DNA from 2 places in the Janibacter sp. UYMM211 genome. Region 1 is predicted to be linked to the other one. Evidence: riboswitches for the same ligand, from Rfam matches in the RefSeq annotation. Region 1 holds a riboswitch; the other holds the start of a gene.

Region 1 (4,313 bases):
GCAAGTCCTTCTCCCGCTTCGGCAAGTCGGTGCCGGTCGTCGGCGGGGCCGTCGGAGCGGGCATGGACACATGGCTGCTCAAGCAGCTCGCCGACCACGTGCGCACGGAGTTCCCGCCCGCCGCGTGACCACCGGGCGACCCGGGGGAATCCTCCGGGTCGCCTGCTCGTTCTACTCCTCGCGGCCGGCCCCAGACCGGCCCGGACCTTCACCAGGAGGAGCCCGATGGCCCGACGACACCGCATGCACGCCGCCGCGAACCTCGCCGGCGCCGTCCGCAGCGCCACCCGTCCCGGCACGCCCAGCCTGCTCCAGCGGGTGCTCGCGCTGCCGCGCCTCGTGCGCGCGGTCCGCAGCGGGCGCTACCAGGGGATGAGCAGCGGGCAGCTCACCCTCATGCTCCTCGGCCTCGGCTACGTCGTCTCGCCGATCGACGTCGTGCCGGAGGGGCTGCTCCTCGTCGTCGGCCTCGTCGACGACGCGGTCATCCTGTCCTGGCTCGCCGTGTCGCTCGTGCGCGAGACCGAGGACTTCATCGCCTGGGAGCAGGCCGGCTCGCCCGCTCCCGGTGCCCATGCCTACGCATCGGGCCACGCGTCGGGCCCCGCATCCGCCTACGCGACGTCGACGACCGTGCCCTCCGAGGTCGTCCGCGACTGACGGCCCCGTGCGTCGTCCACAGGCGCGCCCGCCGCGCAGCCGTCGTCCACAGGGCGCCCCGACGGCCTGACGGCAGCCCGTGCCACCGGGCAGCGTGCGGTCATGGAGACCGTCCGAGCCCGCACCCCTGTCGACATCGCCGTCATGGCGCCCTATCTCCTCGGCTTCCACCCCGAGGACTCGCTCGTCCTGCTCGCCCTCGACGGGCGACGCGTCGGGCTGATCCAGCGCTGCGACATCGTCCCCGACGAGCATGCCGAGCGCGCCGTGCGCCAGATGGTCGGGCAGGTCGTGCAGACCCGGGCCCGCGCGGTGGTCGCCGTCGCCTACGAGACCCGGTCCGGCGCCTCCGCCCGGATGCGCGCCGTCCTCGCGGATCTCGTCGACCGAGGCGTCATCGGGTGCAGCCCGGTCGTCGTCGTGCGCGACGGACGGTGGCACTCGCCGGACCGCGACGTCGAGGGGTGGGAGGAGGACGGCGTCGTGCTCCCCGAGGCGAGCAGGGTGCCCGGTGTCGCCGCGCTCGTCGCGCACGGGCGGGCGCCCCTGCGGACGCGATCGGACCTCGCGGAGCAGGTCGCCGCGGGGACCCACCCGTGCAGCACGCGTGTCGAGACTCTCCTGGCCCACCGTCCGAAGGGGCCCCGGGGTCGGGCCCGGGCGATCTCCGCCTGGACGGCCGTGCTCAGCGCCCGTGAGCCGGTCGACGACCTCGACGACGAGGTCGTCGTCGATCTCGTCGTGTCGTTGCGCGACCGGGCCTGGCGCGACGCCCTCCTCGCCGTCCTCACCCCCGGGCCGGACGCGGTGCCCGGCATCGACCCCGACGACCTGCGCGCCGCCGCCGCGGCAGCGCGCTGCTGCACGTGGGCCCACGGCGCGGCGGGCAGCGGCGGGGGAGAGGTCGACGGCGCACCGGCGCTCGACGGCGCACCGGCGCTCGCCGACGAGGCGGCGCTCGACGTCGAGGCCCTGCTCGACCGGCTGTGCGGCGTGGCGCGCCGGGTGCCCGAGCCGCGCAGCGCGGCGCTGCTCACCGTCGTCGGGCAGGTCGCCTGGTGGTCCGGCAGCGGTGCCCTGGCCGGCGTCGCCCTCGAGGCAGCCCTGCGGGCCGACCCCCGCTACCGGCTCGCGGTGCTGCTCGACCAGCTCGTGACGCACGGCATCCGGTTGCCCGCCGCCTGAGGGTGAGACGCCCGTGGCCCCGCCCACGGCGCCTCGTTACACTTCGGGCAGGTCATGAGACCCAGCGTCAAGCGCCGGCTTGCTGGGCGGCAACCCTCCTCGCGATGGGGTGCCCCGGGTGATGACCTGGCCGCACCGACCCGGTGCGTGCAAGAGCGAGGCTGCAGGAGCGCATCCGTCATGAGCGTGACGTCATTCGTCCGACCCGGTGCAGATCGACCGGGCACCCCCATCCCCACCTCGGTGCCCGCCCGCGCGGCAGGCCCGGCGCGCCCGAGCGCGGCCTGGCGCGAGGGCGACGACCCCGGCGGCCGGGTCTTCGCCGACCTCGGACCGCTCGACCTCGAGCGCGGCGCACGGCTGCCCGAGGTCCGGATCGCCTACGAGACGTGGGGCGAGCTCGCCCCGGACGGCTCCAACGCCGTCCTCGTCGAGCACGCCCTCACCGGCGACAGCCACGTCGTCGGGCCGAGCGGCCCCGGTCACCCGACGCCCGGGTGGTGGGAGGGCATGGTCGGTCCCGGCGCGCCGGTCGACACCGACCGCTACTTCGTCGTCGCGCCCAACGTGCTCGGCGGGTGCCAGGGCAGCACCGGCCCGAGCTCGCCGGCCCCGGACGGCGCCCCGTGGGGTTCGCGCTTCCCAGCGGTGACGATCCGCGACCAGGTGGCCGCGGAGGTCCTGCTCGCCGACGCCCTCGGCGTCACCCGGTGGGCCGCGGTCGTCGGCGGCTCGATGGGCGGCATGCGCGCCCTGGAGTGGGCGCTCTCGGAGCCCGAGCGGGTCGAGCGGGCCGTCGTGCTCGCGAGCACCCCGTACGCGACGGCGGAGCAGATCGGGTGGTCGCAGGCCCAGGTCATGGCGATCCGCAACGACCCCCACTTCGCCGGGGGCGACTACTACGGGCAGCCCGAGGGCCCCGACGCCGGTCTGAGCATCGCGCGCCAGGTCGCCCACGTCACCTACCGCAGCGAGATCGAGCTGCACGACCGCTTCGGGCGGCGCGGGCAGGCCGAGGGGGCCGACGCCCCCTTCGCCGTCGAGAGCTATCTCGAGCACCACGGCACCAAGCTCGCCGGTCGCTTCGACGCCAACTCCTACGTCGTGCTCACCGAGGCGATGAACTCCCACGACGTCGGGCGTGACCGGGGCGGTCTCGAGTCGGCGCTGCGGGCCTACCCCGGGCGGCTCACGGTGGCGGCCGTCGACAGCGACCGGCTCTACCCCCCACGGCTCACCGACGAGGTCGCCGCGCTGCGCCCGGGCACGCTCCAGCGGCTCGTCACGAGCCGGTCGGGGCACGACGGCTTCCTCACCGAGATCGAGCAGGTCGCGACGATCGTGCGCGAAGCCCTCGACGGCTGACGCCGAGACGCCGACGACGGCCTCGACCGGCACCGCTGACGCGTCCGGCGCGCCCCGTCCTCTTGCCCGTGCGGCACCGCGCTCGCGGTGTAGCGTCTGCGGCAACTACCAGCCATGGACAAGGAGTCGCAGATGACGATCGTCGTTGGTTACGTCTCGACCAAAGAGGGACGCGCCGCCCTCGACCGTGCGGTCGAGGAGGCGAAGCTGCGCGGGCGACCCCTCGTCGTCGTGCACTCCGACCGCGGCGGCTCGGGCTTCACCGGTGACAACGCCGCCTCCCAGGAGGCCACCCTCCAGGGGGTGCGCGACGACCTCGCCGGCAGCGGCGTCGACGTCGACGTGCGTGGTCTCGTGCGCGGCAAGGAGCCGGCCGAGGACCTCATCGCCGTCGCGGAGGAGACCGATGCCGAGCTCATCGTCATCGGGCTGCGCCGCCGCACCCCCGTCGGCAAGCTCATCCTCGGCTCCAACGCCCAGCGGGTGCTCCTCGACGCCCCGTGCCCCGTCCTCGCGGTGAAGGCTGACGCCTGACGCGAGACGCTCTGCAGCACCGCCGAAGGGCCCATGCGCACGGTCGCGTGGGCCCTTCGCGTGCTCTCGACTTATAATGGTGATCAAGCCCGCGGCCGAGCGCCCAGGCGCCACCTGCTCCGGAGGCAGTCACCCTGCTCCAGATGCATCCTCGGTGGCGCGGGCCCAGCCCGCTCACACGCCACGGAAGGTGCCGGTAGACCCTTGTCGCCCCGCTCGACCACGTCAGACTCCCTGCCCCGCGACTTCGCCCACCCTGCCGTGCAGACCTTGCTCAGCAAGGGCAGCTCCACCGGCCACGTCACGGCAGAGGACGTCGCCGCCGCGGTGAGCGAGGCCGGGATTACCGCCCCTCGGATGCGCGTTGTGCTTCAGACGCTGAAGGAACAGGGAATCGAGGTCCACGTGCCACCGACCACCACCAAGAAGACCGCCACCAAGAAGGCAGCGTCCCCCGCCAAGAAGGCGACGACGAAGTCGACGACGAAGAAGGCTCCGGCCGACGGAGCCGTGACGACGAAGGTGGCGGCGAAGAAGGCCGGCACGACCAAGGCCGCCGCCGCGGGCGC
Region 2 (4,313 bases), on a different contig from region 1:
AGCTCGATGCTCGAGGTCACGACGACCCCTCCTTCGCGAGGTCGTTGTACTCGTTGGTGTAGATCTGCGAGGGGTCGAGCTCGCCCGCCGCGACGATGCCGCTGCTCTCCAGCCAGTCCGACCACTGGGTGAAGTCGGTGTCGCTGATGACCCCGCCGCGGGCGGGGATGCCCGTGCTCTTCCAGTACCGCAGGTTGGCGGTCGTCTCGTTGCGGTCGCGCGCCTCGACGATCTGGGTGAAGCGGGCGATGACGTCGGCGCGGGGCGTCGTGCGGGCCCACTCGATGGCCTTCGCGACCCCGGTCGTCAGCTCTCGGGTGGCCTGGGGGTGCTGCGCGATGAAGTCGTCGCGCAGCACGTACTGCCCGCCGTTGATCGGTCCGACGACCTCGGTGTCGCGGAAGAGCTCACGGATGTCGCCCTGGGCCTTCGCGTGGTCCTGGAGGATCCCGCCGAGCGCGCCGGCGTCGACCTGCCCGCGTCGGACGGCCTCCTCGGTGTCGTTGGGCGGCAGGACGACGAGCTGGACCTGGTCGATCTCGCTCTGCGACAGCCCGGACGTCGTCAGCCACGTGTCGATCGCCGCCTCGGTTTGGGCGCCCAGCGTGTTGACCGCGATCTTCTTGCCGACGAGGTCGCGGGGCCGGCGGATGGCGCTGTCCTTGCGGACGTAGACCCCCTGGTAGGACCTCGCGTCCGAGCCGTAGTAGTTGACGACGGCGGTGATCGGGGAGCCCGCCTCGACGAGCTTGACGATGGCGCCCGAGAAGGCGCCGCCGATGTCGGTCTGACCGGTCGCGACGGACTGGATGTCCTGCGGGCCGCTGGTCGTCGCGCCGACGTACTTGAGCTGGACGCGATCGAGGTAGCCGAGGTCGTCGGCGAGCTCGGGCCAGGTGACGGCGTTGGCACTGCCCTGGTAGCGCACGGTCGTGTGCGCTCCCTCCTCCTGCGACTGCGCGTCGCTCGTGGGCAGGGCGCACCCGGCGGCCAGGCTCGTCGTCAGGGCGAGGAGCGCGCCGGCGGACAGGACGGAGCGGCGGGTCGTGGTGCGCATCAGGCCGCCCGCTCCACGCCGTGCGCGCGGTCGGCGGCCGCGACGAGCGATCGCCCGGCGACGCCGTCGAGGAAGACCCGGGTGACCTCGCGAAGGGGGGCGGCGGCGGACTCGTCGAGGAGGATCTCACCGCCGTCGAGCAGGTGCACCTCGTCGGCCCGCACGAACCATCCGGGGGTGATCGCGCTCGGCGCCAGGCTGGCCAGCACCGGCCGCAGCGCGTAGTCGACGGACAGGACGTGCGCGGGGCTGCCTCCGGTGGCCACGGGCAGGACGACCTTGCCGCGCAGCGCGTCCTGGGGCAGCAGGTCGAGGAAGGTCTTGAGCAGACCGCTGTAGGCCGCCTTGTAGACCGGGGTGCTCACGACGACGGCGTCGGCGCTCGCGATCGTCGCGACCGCGGCGGCGACGTCGGGGTGGGTGGTGTCGGCTCGCAGGAGCGGCTCGGCGGGCAGGTCGCGCAGGACGACGGGCAGGGTGAGATGCCCGGCGCGCTGGACCCAGCGCGAGAGGTGGGTGAGCACGCCGTCGGTGCGCGATGTCGTCGACGGACTGCTCGAGATGGTGGCGACGAGAGCCATGGGGATGCCTTCCTGGGCATGGGGGGTCGTCGGACGTCGGCGGGTACCGGACGGCCGTGGTGCGGTGAGGGTGCGGGCGACCCAGGGGCGCTGGGTCAGGGGTGACGGGCACGCCACGCTGACCGGGCCGCGGGGCGACCGGTCGATGGTGGGGTGCTACGTCTGCTGCGTCAGCGGCGACAGAGCGCGCTGCTGACGCGGAGCAGGTCGACGTGCCGTCGCTCGACGTGCCGGCAGCTGCGCCGGCCCGTGGTGCGGGTCGTGTCGGTGCTCATGTGGTGCCCGTCCTCGTCTCGAGGCCGTGGGGCCTCGCGCTTGCCCCTGCCACGTCGGCAGGGGCCAGGTCCTCACCCGGAGCACCCCACCGCGAGATGGAGGGTTGCTGTCCAGCGAGCCGGGGCTTGGCGCTGGAGCTCATGACCTGCGAGGAACCTAGCGCGCGATCAAGTCCTATCGCAACAGTAGGGATTGGTGTCTCGCATCTCGGACCGCCTACGGACGCAGGACGACCCGCCGGCGGTGTGCCGGCGGGTCGTCCTCGTCATGACGTGGGTCGGGCGTGTCAGTCTTCGTCGGCCCGGGCCCCGCCGCGGGCGCGCTCCTCCATGCTCAGCCCGCTGTCGTGAGCCGAGTCGGTGCGCATCTGGGGCAGGTCGCCGGTGTTGCCCTGCTCCTCGCGGATGGCGCTCAGCTCGGCCTCGTCGGCGGCGCCGAGCTCGTAGAGACGTCCGCTGCGCCAGTCGGCCAGGTAGTCGCGCATCTCGCTCTTGAGCTCGGGCAGGAGGAAGTACAGCCCGAGGAGGTTGATGAAGCCGCACATGAAGAGGAAGGCGTCGGTGAGGGTGAGCACCGAGCCGAAGGTGAGCACCGTGCCGATGACCGTGAAGGAGACGAAGATCAGCTTGTAGGTGAGCAGGCTCGGCCGCGACGGGCCGAAGAAGTACTCCCAGGCCTTCTCGCCGTAGTAGCTCCACGTGATGAGCGTGGAGAAGGCGAAGAGCGCCACCATGACGGCGAGGATCACCGGGAACTGCGGCAGGAAGGTGGCGAAGGCGTCGCTGGTGAGGAGCACGCCGTCGGGCGCGCCGCCACCCGCCTTGACCTGGTCGATGCCCTCGCGCCACGACGGCGGGTTCGCGATGACGATGGTCAGGGCGGTCATCGTGCACACGATGACCGTGTCGATGAAGGGCTCGAGGAGGGCGACGAAGCCCTCGGAGACGGGGCGGGTGGTCTTCACGGCCGAGTGCGCGATCGGGGCCGATCCCAGACCGGCCTCGTTGGAGAAGGCCGCGCGCTGGAAGCCGACGATGAGGACGCCGACGAGGCCGCCGAGCCCGGCCTCCGGGGTGAAGGCGCCGCTGACGATGTCGCCGAGGGCGCCGGGGACCTGGCTGATGTTCGAGCCGATGACGAGCAGGCACGCCGCGACGTAGCCGATGCCCATGACCGGGACGAGCTTCGAGGTCACCGCGGCGATCGAGGTGATGCCGCCGAGGATCACCGCGCCGATGAGCGCGGCCAGGGCCAGGCCGAAGACGAGCGCGGACCCGTCGGAGCCGAGGAAGCCGTCGGCGCCACCGGTCACCTCGCGAGCCTGGGCGAAGGTCTGGTTGGCCTGGAACATGTTGCCGCCGCCGACCCCGAAGAAGAAGATCGCGATGGCGAAGGCGCCGGTCATGATCGCGGCGGGGACCCGGCCGAACCGGCCGTACGCGACCGGCAGGTACTTGAAGGGGCCGCCGGAGATCGAGCCGTCGGGGTTGACGGTGCGGTACTTCACGCCAAGCGTGCACTCCGCGAACTTCGTCGCCATGCCGAGCAGACCGCAGACGACCATCCAGAAGGTCGCACCCGCCCCACCGAGGGCGAGAGCCGCGCCGACGCCGGCGATGTTGCCGAGGCCGACGGTGCCGGACAACGCCGACGAGAGAGCCTGGAAGTGCGTGATCTCACCGGGGTCGTCCGGGCGCGAGAACTTGCCGCGGACCACCTCGAGGGACAGCCGCGCGCCGCGCACCTGCACGACGCCGAGGTAGGCCGTGATGATGACGCCCGCGGCGACGAGCCAGAGGACGACGAGGGGCAGCTCGGAGCCCCCGGGGAGCGGGACGGCGTAGAAGACGACGGAGGACAGCCAGTCGGCGAAGGGGCCGACGACGTCGTTGACCGCCTCCTCGAATCCTCGCAGGCCACCGCTGTCAGCGGCAGGGACGGGCAGGACGGACGACGCTTGTGGCGGGGTCATGCCGATCCACGCAACCTTAGTCGTGGGCGCAGATCAACGGGTGAGACCGAGACGTTGCCCGGCTGTGACCCGGGTTCCGGGTCGCGGGCGACCGCGCGGCCGGGTCAGCGGTGGGCGCCGGTGACGAGCCAGGCGTCGCTGCGCAGGCGCCACCACAGCGTCGCCCAGCGCACGAGCATGAAGCCGCTGAAGGCGACCCAGAGGACGACCATCGCCGAGGTCGCCGTGTGCCCCTGGCCCAGGTGGCGGGCGAGCAGGACGAGCGGGACGTAGGCGAGCAGGACGACCGTCGAGGCCCCGGCGAGCCAGCGCCCGTCGCCGGCCCCGATGAGGATGCCGTCGGCGGTGAAGACGAGGCCGGCGAGCGGCTGGCCGATCGCGACGACGAGCAGGCCCGAGGCGATGGAGGCGCGCACCCCGGCGTCTG

Evidence for each region. Region 1 has a riboswitch for S-adenosylmethionine ahead of metX (homoserine O-acetyltransferase MetX). Riboswitches for the same ligand answer to the same signal wherever they lie in the genome.
Region 2: linked by a shared signal. The riboswitch ahead of ABIB53_RS11255 (putative leader peptide) and the one ahead of metX (homoserine O-acetyltransferase MetX) in region 1 are both predicted to bind S-adenosylmethionine.

The regions. Positions count from the first base shown of each region.
Region 1 covers NZ_JBEPOY010000001.1:256,160-260,472, reverse strand. Annotated here, with positions in the region: gene ABIB53_RS01180 (EcsC family protein) at 1-128, shown strand, start outside; gene ABIB53_RS01175 (YkvA family protein) at 226-660, shown strand; gene ABIB53_RS01170 (DUF4192 domain-containing protein) at 763-1,845, shown strand; SAM riboswitch class IV at 1,896-2,007, shown strand; gene metX (homoserine O-acetyltransferase MetX) at 2,026-3,210, shown strand; gene ABIB53_RS01160 (universal stress protein) at 3,343-3,744, shown strand; gene ABIB53_RS01155 (RNA polymerase sigma factor) at 3,949-4,313, shown strand, end outside.
Region 2 covers NZ_JBEPOY010000004.1:16,794-21,106, forward strand. Annotated here, with positions in the region: gene ABIB53_RS11240 (ABC transporter ATP-binding protein) at 1-20, opposite strand, end outside; gene ABIB53_RS11245 (ABC transporter substrate-binding protein) at 17-1,057, opposite strand; gene ssuE (NADPH-dependent FMN reductase) at 1,057-1,638, opposite strand; gene ABIB53_RS11255 (putative leader peptide) at 1,809-1,913, opposite strand; SAM riboswitch class IV at 1,945-2,060, opposite strand; gene ABIB53_RS11260 (alanine/glycine:cation symporter family protein) at 2,201-3,886, opposite strand; gene ABIB53_RS11265 (MATE family efflux transporter) at 3,991-4,313, opposite strand, start outside.